Regions from separate parts of the Rheinheimera sp. B2H12 genome, predicted to be linked through region 2. Evidence: predicted binding sites of a transcription regulator. Region 2 holds the regulator's gene; each other region holds the start of a gene.
The links. The regulator sigma-54, encoded in region 2, starts transcription at its own class of promoters, with help from an activator protein. The targets are predictions, from matches to a motif close to TGGCANGNTNCNTGCTT.

Region 1 (2,207 bases), 1.7 Mb from region 2:
GGCCATTTATGGTGACGACCGTGCTGTTTTAACCGGCCATCAGGTTGTACGCGAGATGCTGCCTTATATCGAACAACAAATGACACAAGGTGCCCGTTTTTGGCATATAGCCCGGCATATGCTGGGGATATTTCAGGGGGTGGCGGGCGCCAGATTGTGGCGTCGTCATTTGAGTGAAATCGGCCATCATGCCAGTAGCGGCCCGGAAGTGATGCTGGCGGCGCTGGCCAAAGTACCTGAATAATTTACACCAAAAAATAGTCAATCACGCTAAAAATTGGTTTTAGCGTGATTACATGAAATATGAGAAGAATAATTTAAATCTAATATTTTCATATAAATCAATAATTTAATGATTGTTTTTTTGTTGGCACAGCAATTGAAATAACAGTTTGTCGTTTCATTGCAACCAACAAGGACACTATCATGAAATCTTTAACTACTGCTGTTTTACTGTCAGGTCTGTTTTTTACTGCCACTTCACATGCTGTGGTCGACACTGAATTAGCCACGTTGGCCAATCAAATCGTGACGCAGCAACTGGAGCAAATCCAGTCAGAGTTAACACAACAATTAACTCAATCAGTCAAAGCATCATTGCAACAATTTCAGCTGCCGCTGATGCAAGTCAATACCGCTGATGTTGAGGTCGCCGTGCAGCCTGCAGTCACAAAAGCGCCAACTGATACTGTTGTATTGCCGGAGTAAAAGATGCTGCTGACACTGATGACATTATTAGGGTTGTTTTTATTGCCAGTTTGCAGCGTGTTTGGGTTCTGGGGCTGCTGGTTATGGTTGTTGCCTCCCACTGAAATTCCTTGTCCAACCCGGTCTTAGCAGTACCGGGTTTTTTTTTATCTGTTGTGAACACAACCGCCAATCTATCGATGATACCAGCCCCTCTTTTGTTTATTCCGCTTAGTTTATCGAGTCTGACCTGTTTTTAGCTAAATTGACTAAAAATTAGCATTAAGTTCGAAAGTGACGACTCATCGCAAACTCACTCCATAAATATTGTTATTATTCAGTTACTTAATGTTTTTTCTTTCTGGCATGGCTTTTGATTGTACTTAGTTAACTCTGACATTTTGGTTAACTTAACAGGAAGGTGATCTATGCGTGATATACATTCAAACGGCTGGTTTCTGGATAAATCAAATCGGGCTATGGCCGGTGTTTGTGCTGGTCTGGCGGCATACTATCAACAACCTAAATGGTTGGTGCGTCTGCTGGCAGTGCTGTTGCTGTTCACCTTACCCGGCCTGACATTACTGGCATATATTGCAGCTGCCTTGATCCTGCCAGCCAGACGCAGGTTCTGACAGCTGGCAGGCTTTGGTGTAAGATGATGTTATTTTATGCAAAGGAGATGACCATGCGCCTGCCAACATTCTTATTTCTACTCTGCAGTCTGCCAGCCGGTTTGGCCTGTGCGGCCAGCAACTTGATCATCGACAATGCCACTGTGCGGCAACCCCTGCCTGGCAAAACTGTCAGTGCAGGCTATTTTACGGTGACCAATCCAACATCACAGCCGGTGCAGATCGTAGCAGCCAGTAGCAGTTGGTTTGCTAAAACTGAGTTGCATCAACATCGGATGGTCGATGGCATGATGCGAATGGAGCAAATTAAGCAAATTGAAGTTGCGCCTGGAGCCACTGTGCATTTGCAGCCTGGCGGCTTGCATCTGATGTTATTCCGGCCTTCGCAGCAGCTTGAGCTGGGCCGGCAAGTGCCACTGGACATCCAACTTGCCTCAGGAGAAGTGGTGACTATTTCTGCTGTGGTGACCCGCATTCCTAAACAATAACGGAGCGAGCATGCAAAAATTCAAACTGGGCCTGGCAATCATGGCGCTGACAGGTGCTGTTTGCTACGGTCTTGCGGTCTGGATCAGCGTTGAGCCTGAACCATTTGACGTCGTAGCGCTGGCACAACAGCAAGCGCTGCCAGCCAAACCTGTGACAGGCTACACCACCACATATGCATTAATTCATGTGATTGACACTTTATTGCATAAACCAGGTGGTTATATTGCCAATGATGTGTTGCCGCCCTTTAGTTTGCTGGATAATATGCCGGCCTGGGAGCTGGGCGCTCTGGAAATGGTGCGCGATTTAGCACTGGCAATGCGCAAAGATCTGAGTCGCTCACAATCGCAATCGGTGGAAAATTCGTTTTTAAAACTGGCACAACCCAAACTGAAT
Region 2 (2,207 bases):
TTACCCATATCCGCAATAGCCTGGGCATGAGTTTGTCTGGTGGTGAAAGACGCCGGGTTGAAATCGCCAGAGCGCTGGCGGCTAATCCGGCCTTTATTTTACTGGATGAACCTTTCGCCGGGGTTGACCCCATTTCAGTACTGGATATCAAAAAAATTATCCAGCACCTGCGTGACCGCGGTATTGGGGTGCTCATTACCGACCACAACGTCCGGGAAACCCTTGATGTTTGTGAAATTGCCTATATTGTCAGTCATGGAGAACTGATTGCTTCCGGCTCACCGGCTGAAGTATTAGCCAATCAGCAGGTCAGAGATGTATACCTCGGAGAGCAATTCAGGCTATAGTTAGCAAAAAGCCAGTTTCACTGGCCGTCAGGAGTGACCAGAAGTACATGAAGCCATCTTTACAACTCCGGCTTGGACAGCAGCTGACCATGACGCCGCAATTGCAGCAGGCGATTAAGCTACTGCAATTGTCAACGATTGAATTACAACAAGAAATTCAGGAAGCGCTGGATGCAAACCCGCTGCTCGAAGCAGCTGATGATGACTACACCAACTTCAATGACAACGGCGCTGCGGCTGATTCTGACCGCCGTGAACATCCTGAGACTGACAGTTTTAATAACGATGAACATAGTGAACCTGACATCCCTGACAGCAGTGAGGCGATGACGGAACAAAACATCAAAGAAGACTTACCACTCGACAGCAACTGGGACGATATGGTCAGTGCAGCCCCGGTTTCCGGCACTTACAACGGTGACGAAGACATGGTGTTTCAGGGCGAGACCACTGAAACCCTGCAGGATTATCTGCGTTGGCAAATGCGCTTAACCCCATTCTCTGATACCGATCTGGCGATTGCTGAAATTATTATTGAAGCGATCGATGCCAATGGCCTGCTGACCATCAGCACTGAAGACATTCTGGACTCGCTTGGCATGCCAGAAGTGGAAGCTGATGAAGTCGAAGCCGTGATTAAACGCATCCAGTTTTTTGATCCCATTGGGGTGGGTGCCCGCAGTATTCAGGAATGTTTGCTGGTGCAATTGCGTCAATTTGATCCAGATACCCCTTTCCTTGCGCAAACCTGCGATATTATTCGTCATCATAGTGAATATTTAGCCAATCGTGATTTCCGTTCTCTGATGCGGGTGGCTAAACTGAAAGAAGATGATTTGCGGGAAGTGATGCGTCTGATCCACAGCCTGAACCCAAGACCAGGGGCCGATGTGATCCGGGAAGAGCAGCAATACACCATTCCCGATGTATCAGTGAAAAAAGTCAAAGGCCGCTGGATGGTTGAATTAAATCCGGATGCCTTTCCAAAGATTAAAATTAATGAACAATACGCGGCGATGTCACGCCATGCCCGTAATTCATCGGACAGCCAGTTTATCCGCTCGCACCTGCAAGAAGCCAAATGGTTTCTGAAAAGTCTGGAGAGTCGGAATGAAACTCTGCTCAAAGTTGCCAACTGCATAGTGCAGCAACAACAGGCATTTTTTGAACATGGCGAAGAAGCGATGAAACCTATGGTGCTGAATGATGTCGCTGAGATGGTTGGCATGCATGAATCGACCATTTCCAGGGTGACCACCCAGAAATTTATGCATACACCACGTGGAATTTTTGAACTTAAGTTCTTCTTTTCCAGTCATGTAAGTACAGAGAGTGGTGGCGAATGTTCGTCGACCGCCATCAGAGCCTTTATTAAAAAATTGGTGGCAGCGGAGAATCCTGCAAAGCCGTTAAGCGATAGCAGGATGGCAGAAATTCTTTCTGAACAGGGCATCAACGTAGCAAGGCGGACCATCGCCAAATACCGTGAGTCTCTGTACATTCCGCCGTCAAATCAGCGCAAGAGCTTGCTATAAGTGCTCATCAAAGAAGGAAATGTCTATGCAAATCAATCTAACTGGTCGCCATGTTGAAATTACTGAAGCACTGAGAGAGTATGTAGACAGCAAGTTTTCAAAACTTGAACGGCATTTTGACCACATCAACAACGTCCATGTTGTGCTGAATGTGGAGAAATTAAAACAAATTGCCGAAGCCAAAATGCATTTAAACGGCGGAGAGGTGTTTGCAATCAGCGAAGATGATAATATGTACGCCGCGATCGACCAGTTGATCGATAAACTTGATCGACAAGTTATTAAACACAAAGAGAAAATTTCTCGTCACTGATTACGGACTTAT
Region 3 (2,207 bases), 200 kb from region 2:
TGACCACTGAACCATGCTAGCCAGCTTTGTTGGGGGGCAGGCTGACATTGTTGCTGATAGGTTTCAATGCCATAGTCGCTGACGGTGACTAATTGCAGACAGCTGGCTTGCACAGGATTGGGTTCAGCTTGCAACAAATAAGTACCTGCGACCAGGCTGAGCAGCAAGCTGGTAGTTTTCAACAGGACTGATGTCTTCATTACTAAGCCTAGGTTGTGGAAAAAACCGTCAAAGCATAACGCAGAAGCGAAAAATTAACAAGTCTGCAATTAACGTTGCGGCTAAAAAGCCAACACAGCGAATGCGTTCATTGCATGCGCTGCGCTGTCATTCAACGGCGGGTTGTGATTGTGACTGGTATTAGAACGCTTTGGTCAGGCTCAGCACAACACGGCCATCACATAAATAACATTCGGCTGAATTTTCGATATCGGTATCGGCGTATTTCAGCGCCACACTGCTGCCAAGCACAGTGGTCGTCACACCCACACTCCAGTCGATGTAAGAGTCACCACCGACCGGGCCTGCCGCCAGAAAAGTGCTGTATTGAGCATTATCTTCAAATTGATTCAAGCCAGCGTGAAATTGTAAGCTGAAAGTATCCGACAGATTGTAGTTGTAATCGCCTGACAGATAATAATATTTGTCGACGTCAGTGCCAAAGTAATCACTGGAATAGGCCAGGCCAAGCGTCAGGCCGCCATAAATCAATTTGCTGTAGAATTCGACAAAGTTAAATTGGTCAGTGGCGTTATCGCCATTTGGATAACGATACTGCATCACGCCAATATCTGTGGTCCATTCCTCAGATAACTGACCTGTCCAGCCCGCCAATACATCTAATTCCATTGAGCCCTGGCCAAAATTGATATTAGAACCCCAGGCGGACAGATAAAAACCAGTATCGCCAGTCAGCGTTAAACCACCTTGCAGCGCCATGCCTTCGTCAGTTTGTGAAATACCACGGAATAAATAGTCTGAGGTCAGGCTCAGATTACCGCTGACTTTCGGCTCGGCCATCGCTGTACCGCTGCCAAGACCAAGCACCAGCAGCAAAGCGCTGGTTAAAACTTTACTGCGGGAGTTCATCATTGTTGCTGCGCTGTGTTTCATTTGCATTGCCCTTTATTATGAGTATCCCAATCTGCTATTCCAGTTTTATGCCATGGGTTGATGTTATTTAATTTCAATCACTTAGTGAGAATATAGTGTAGCGCTGAACCGCTAATGTGCAAACTTGGTGCGCCGTTGCCTGTTTTTTGGGCGACTGGGACAGCAGGCTTGGGCCATCCGACTGCCAAAACGCTGCTGGATCGGTTAAAGTAGCCGTTTTGTGAACCACCGGATTGCTGGAGACCTTGCTGATGCAGCCATTTTTAATAGCGCCTTCTATTTTATCGGCCGATTTTGCCAGACTAGGCGACGATGTTGCGCGGGTACTGGCGGCTGGAGCCGATGTGGTGCACTTTGATGTGATGGATAATCATTATGTACCGAATCTGACCTTCGGACCGATGATTTGCAGTGCACTGCGCAATTACGGTATTACCGCACCTATTGATGTGCATTTGATGGTGGAACCGGTGGACGCTTTGATCCCGCAATTTGCCAAAGCGGGCGCCAGTATCATTACTTTTCATCCGGAAGCCAGCCGCCATGTTGACCGCAGCCTGCAGTTGATCCGCGAGCATGGCTGTCAGGCCGGCTTGGTGTTTAACCCGGCCACACCGCTCAGTTACTTAGATTATGTGCTGGACAAAGTCGATGTGATTTTGCTGATGTCAGTCAATCCAGGGTTTGGTGGCCAAAGTTTTATTCCGGCCACCCTGGACAAACTGACCAAGGCGCGCCAAATCATTGACCAAAGTGGTTTACCGATCCGGCTGGAAATCGATGGTGGTGTTAAAACAGATAATATCGCCGACATCGCCGCTGCCGGGGCCGATATGTTTGTCGCCGGTTCGGCCATTTTCAGTCAACCGGATTATGCCACTGTGATTAGCGCCATGCGCGCTGAACTGGCCAAAGTACGCCGTTGAGCAGACTGCCAATTTCAGTGCTGGCAGGCTATAATCGCGACAATTTTTTGCTTAGCCGCAGGCATCTTGCCTGCCTCAGACAGGATCATTCATGACAGCAACAACATCGGCCGCCAAGCCTATTGTATTAAGCGGTGCCCAGCCTTCCGGGCAATTGACCATCGGCAA
Region 4 (2,207 bases), 140 kb from region 2:
TTGCGGGCTTAGAGTCAAACTTGCAGGGAAATTCCGCTGCTGTTATTAAACGCTGTAGTACAGTTCATATTCCAGTGGGTGCACAGCCATAGAAACGCGTTTGGCTTCAGCGCGTTTCAGTGCGATATAAGCGTCGATCATTGCATCTGACATCACGCCGCCTTTGGTGAAGATAGCGCGTGACTGGTCCAGATTGTCCAGCGCTTCGTCTAAAGAACCACAAACCTGAGGGATCAGTGCTTCTTCTTCTGGTGGCAGATCGTACAGATCTTTATCCATGGCTTCGCCCGGATGGATCTTATTCTGGATCCCATCTAAACCAGCCATCAGCTGTGCTACGAAACACAGGTACGGGTTAGCTGCTGGATCTGGGAAACGCACTTCAATCCGACGTGCTTTGGCACTTGGCACCAGTGGAATACGCACAGATGCAGAGCGGTTACGGGCCGAGTAAGCCAGCATCACCGGCGCTTCATAGTGTGGTACTAAACGCTTGTAAGAGTTGGTTGACGGGTTCGTGAACGCATTGATGGCTTTGGCGTGCTTGATGATACCGCCAATGTAATACAGGGCCAGTTCAGACAAACCAGCATATTTATCACCGGCAAACAAGTTAACGCCGTCTTTGGCTAAAGACTGGTGGCAGTGCATACCTGAACCGTTGTCACCAACGATTGGTTTTGGCATGAAGGTCACTGTTTTGCCATACATGTGCGCCACGTTGTGCACCACATATTTCAGTAACTGAGTTTCGTCAGCTTTTTTGGTTAAGGTATTGAAGCGAGTTGCGATTTCGTTTTGACCAGCAGTCGCAACTTCGTGGTGATGTGCTTCAACCACTTGACCTAATTCTTCCAGCACCATGCACATAGCACTACGGATGTCGTGGTGTTGATCCACAGGTGGTACCGGGAAATAACCGCCTTTCACACCTGGACGGTGCGCTTTATTGCCTTCTTCATAACCTTTGTCTGAGTTCCAGGCCGCTTCAGTTGAGTCAACTTTGTAGAAAGAACCTGACATATCGGTTTTGAAACGGACGTCATCAAACATAAACCATTCTGGTTCTGGTCCAAACAACACAGTGTCAGCGATACCGGTTGATTTTAAGTACTCTTCTGCCCGTTTGGCGATAGAACGCGGGCAACGGTCATAACCTTGCATGGTGCTTGGTTCGATCACGTCACAGGAAATGTTGATGGTGGTTTCTTCGAAGAAAGGGTCCAACTTCATGGTGGATGCATCTGGCATCAGGATCATGTCAGAGTCATTGATGCCTTTCCAGCCAGCAATGGAAGAGCCGTCAAACATTTTACCGTTGTCGAAAAAATCTTCGTCGACTGAGCTGACAGGAATAGTCACATGCTGCTCTTTACCCTTGGTATCAGTAAAACGTAAATCAACAAACTTCACGTCGTTTTCTTTGATAAAACTCAGAACGTTCGATGCAGACATGCAATCCTCCGGATTATTCGGGTTGTAAATCAGGCTGTTTTTCAGGTTTTCGGTTAGACCGACAAGTTGCGCTATGCAAGCCAGTTTTGTGCCAATACTATAACTAGTTGATTTTTAATAGAGTATTTAAGATGACGCTTACCTTTCATTTTGATTATGCACCACTTTGGTTCGGTGGCGCGCCAATTTGGTGCATCAATGTCACTGCTTGCACCAAATCGGATACCGCGCTAACCATAGCAAGTTTTTGGCTAATTTTGCGCACCTCTGCTAACTTTTTCAGCGGCTGATGTCTGTGGTGAAACTGAAAAGTGTTAAAGCCTAAGTTTGTCAAATCAGCCAGAGAAAGTGTGGGCATGGTTACAGACACCGACAGTTGGTTTGTGCTTGTCATGGGTAGGAAGCGCAGCGAAATAAGCTAAGTAAGAGCATTGAAAATATTCAGAAATTTGTAATCTCAATAAGTGCAGAAAATGACTACAAGCAGATAAATTTCCCTCAGCCTCACAAAGAGGGTAAAATGCGCGCACGAATTTTTCGGGTACTTGCTGTGATTTGATACATGCGGGTACACATTAACACTTCACAAAGCGAGCACCACATAAATGTCTTATGATCTCAGCAAGTTGCGCAATATCGCCATCATTGCGCACGTTGACCACGGTAAAACTACACTTGTTGACAAACTCCTGCAGCAGTCTGGCACCTTCGATGCCCGTGCTAAGTTACAAGAGCGGATGATGGATTCAAAT

Region 1: AC53GJ_RS17545 (PspC domain-containing protein) is a predicted target of sigma-54. The motif match lies at 1,050-1,066, and genes of this name have one in related genera.
Region 3: AC53GJ_RS03500 (TorF family putative porin) is a predicted target of sigma-54. The motif match lies at 1,150-1,166, and genes of this name have one in related genera.
Region 4: glnA (glutamate--ammonia ligase) is a predicted target of sigma-54. The motif match lies at 1,533-1,549, and genes of this name have one in related genera.

Annotation. Positions count from the first base shown of each region.
Region 1 is NZ_CM184363.1:4,079,370-4,081,576, reverse strand. It holds gene dusA (tRNA dihydrouridine(20/20a) synthase DusA) at 1-244, shown strand, start outside; gene AC53GJ_RS17550 (hypothetical protein) at 427-708, shown strand; gene AC53GJ_RS17545 (PspC domain-containing protein) at 1,116-1,322, shown strand; gene AC53GJ_RS17540 (copper chaperone PCu(A)C) at 1,376-1,810, shown strand; gene AC53GJ_RS17535 (DUF2333 family protein) at 1,821-2,207, shown strand, end outside.
Region 2 is NZ_CM184363.1:587,666-589,872, reverse strand. It holds gene lptB (LPS export ABC transporter ATP-binding protein) at 1-347, shown strand, start outside; gene AC53GJ_RS02600 (RNA polymerase factor sigma-54) at 395-1,882, shown strand; gene hpf (ribosome hibernation promoting factor) at 1,908-2,195, shown strand; gene ptsN (PTS IIA-like nitrogen regulatory protein PtsN) at 2,206-2,207, shown strand, end outside.
Region 3 is NZ_CM184363.1:789,695-791,901, forward strand. It holds gene AC53GJ_RS03495 (hypothetical protein) at 1-182, opposite strand, end outside; gene AC53GJ_RS03500 (TorF family putative porin) at 361-1,113, opposite strand; gene rpe (ribulose-phosphate 3-epimerase) at 1,365-2,039, shown strand; gene trpS (tryptophan--tRNA ligase) at 2,131-2,207, shown strand, end outside.
Region 4 is NZ_CM184363.1:727,145-729,351, forward strand. It holds gene glnA (glutamate--ammonia ligase) at 46-1,455, opposite strand; gene typA (translational GTPase TypA) at 2,061-2,207, shown strand, end outside.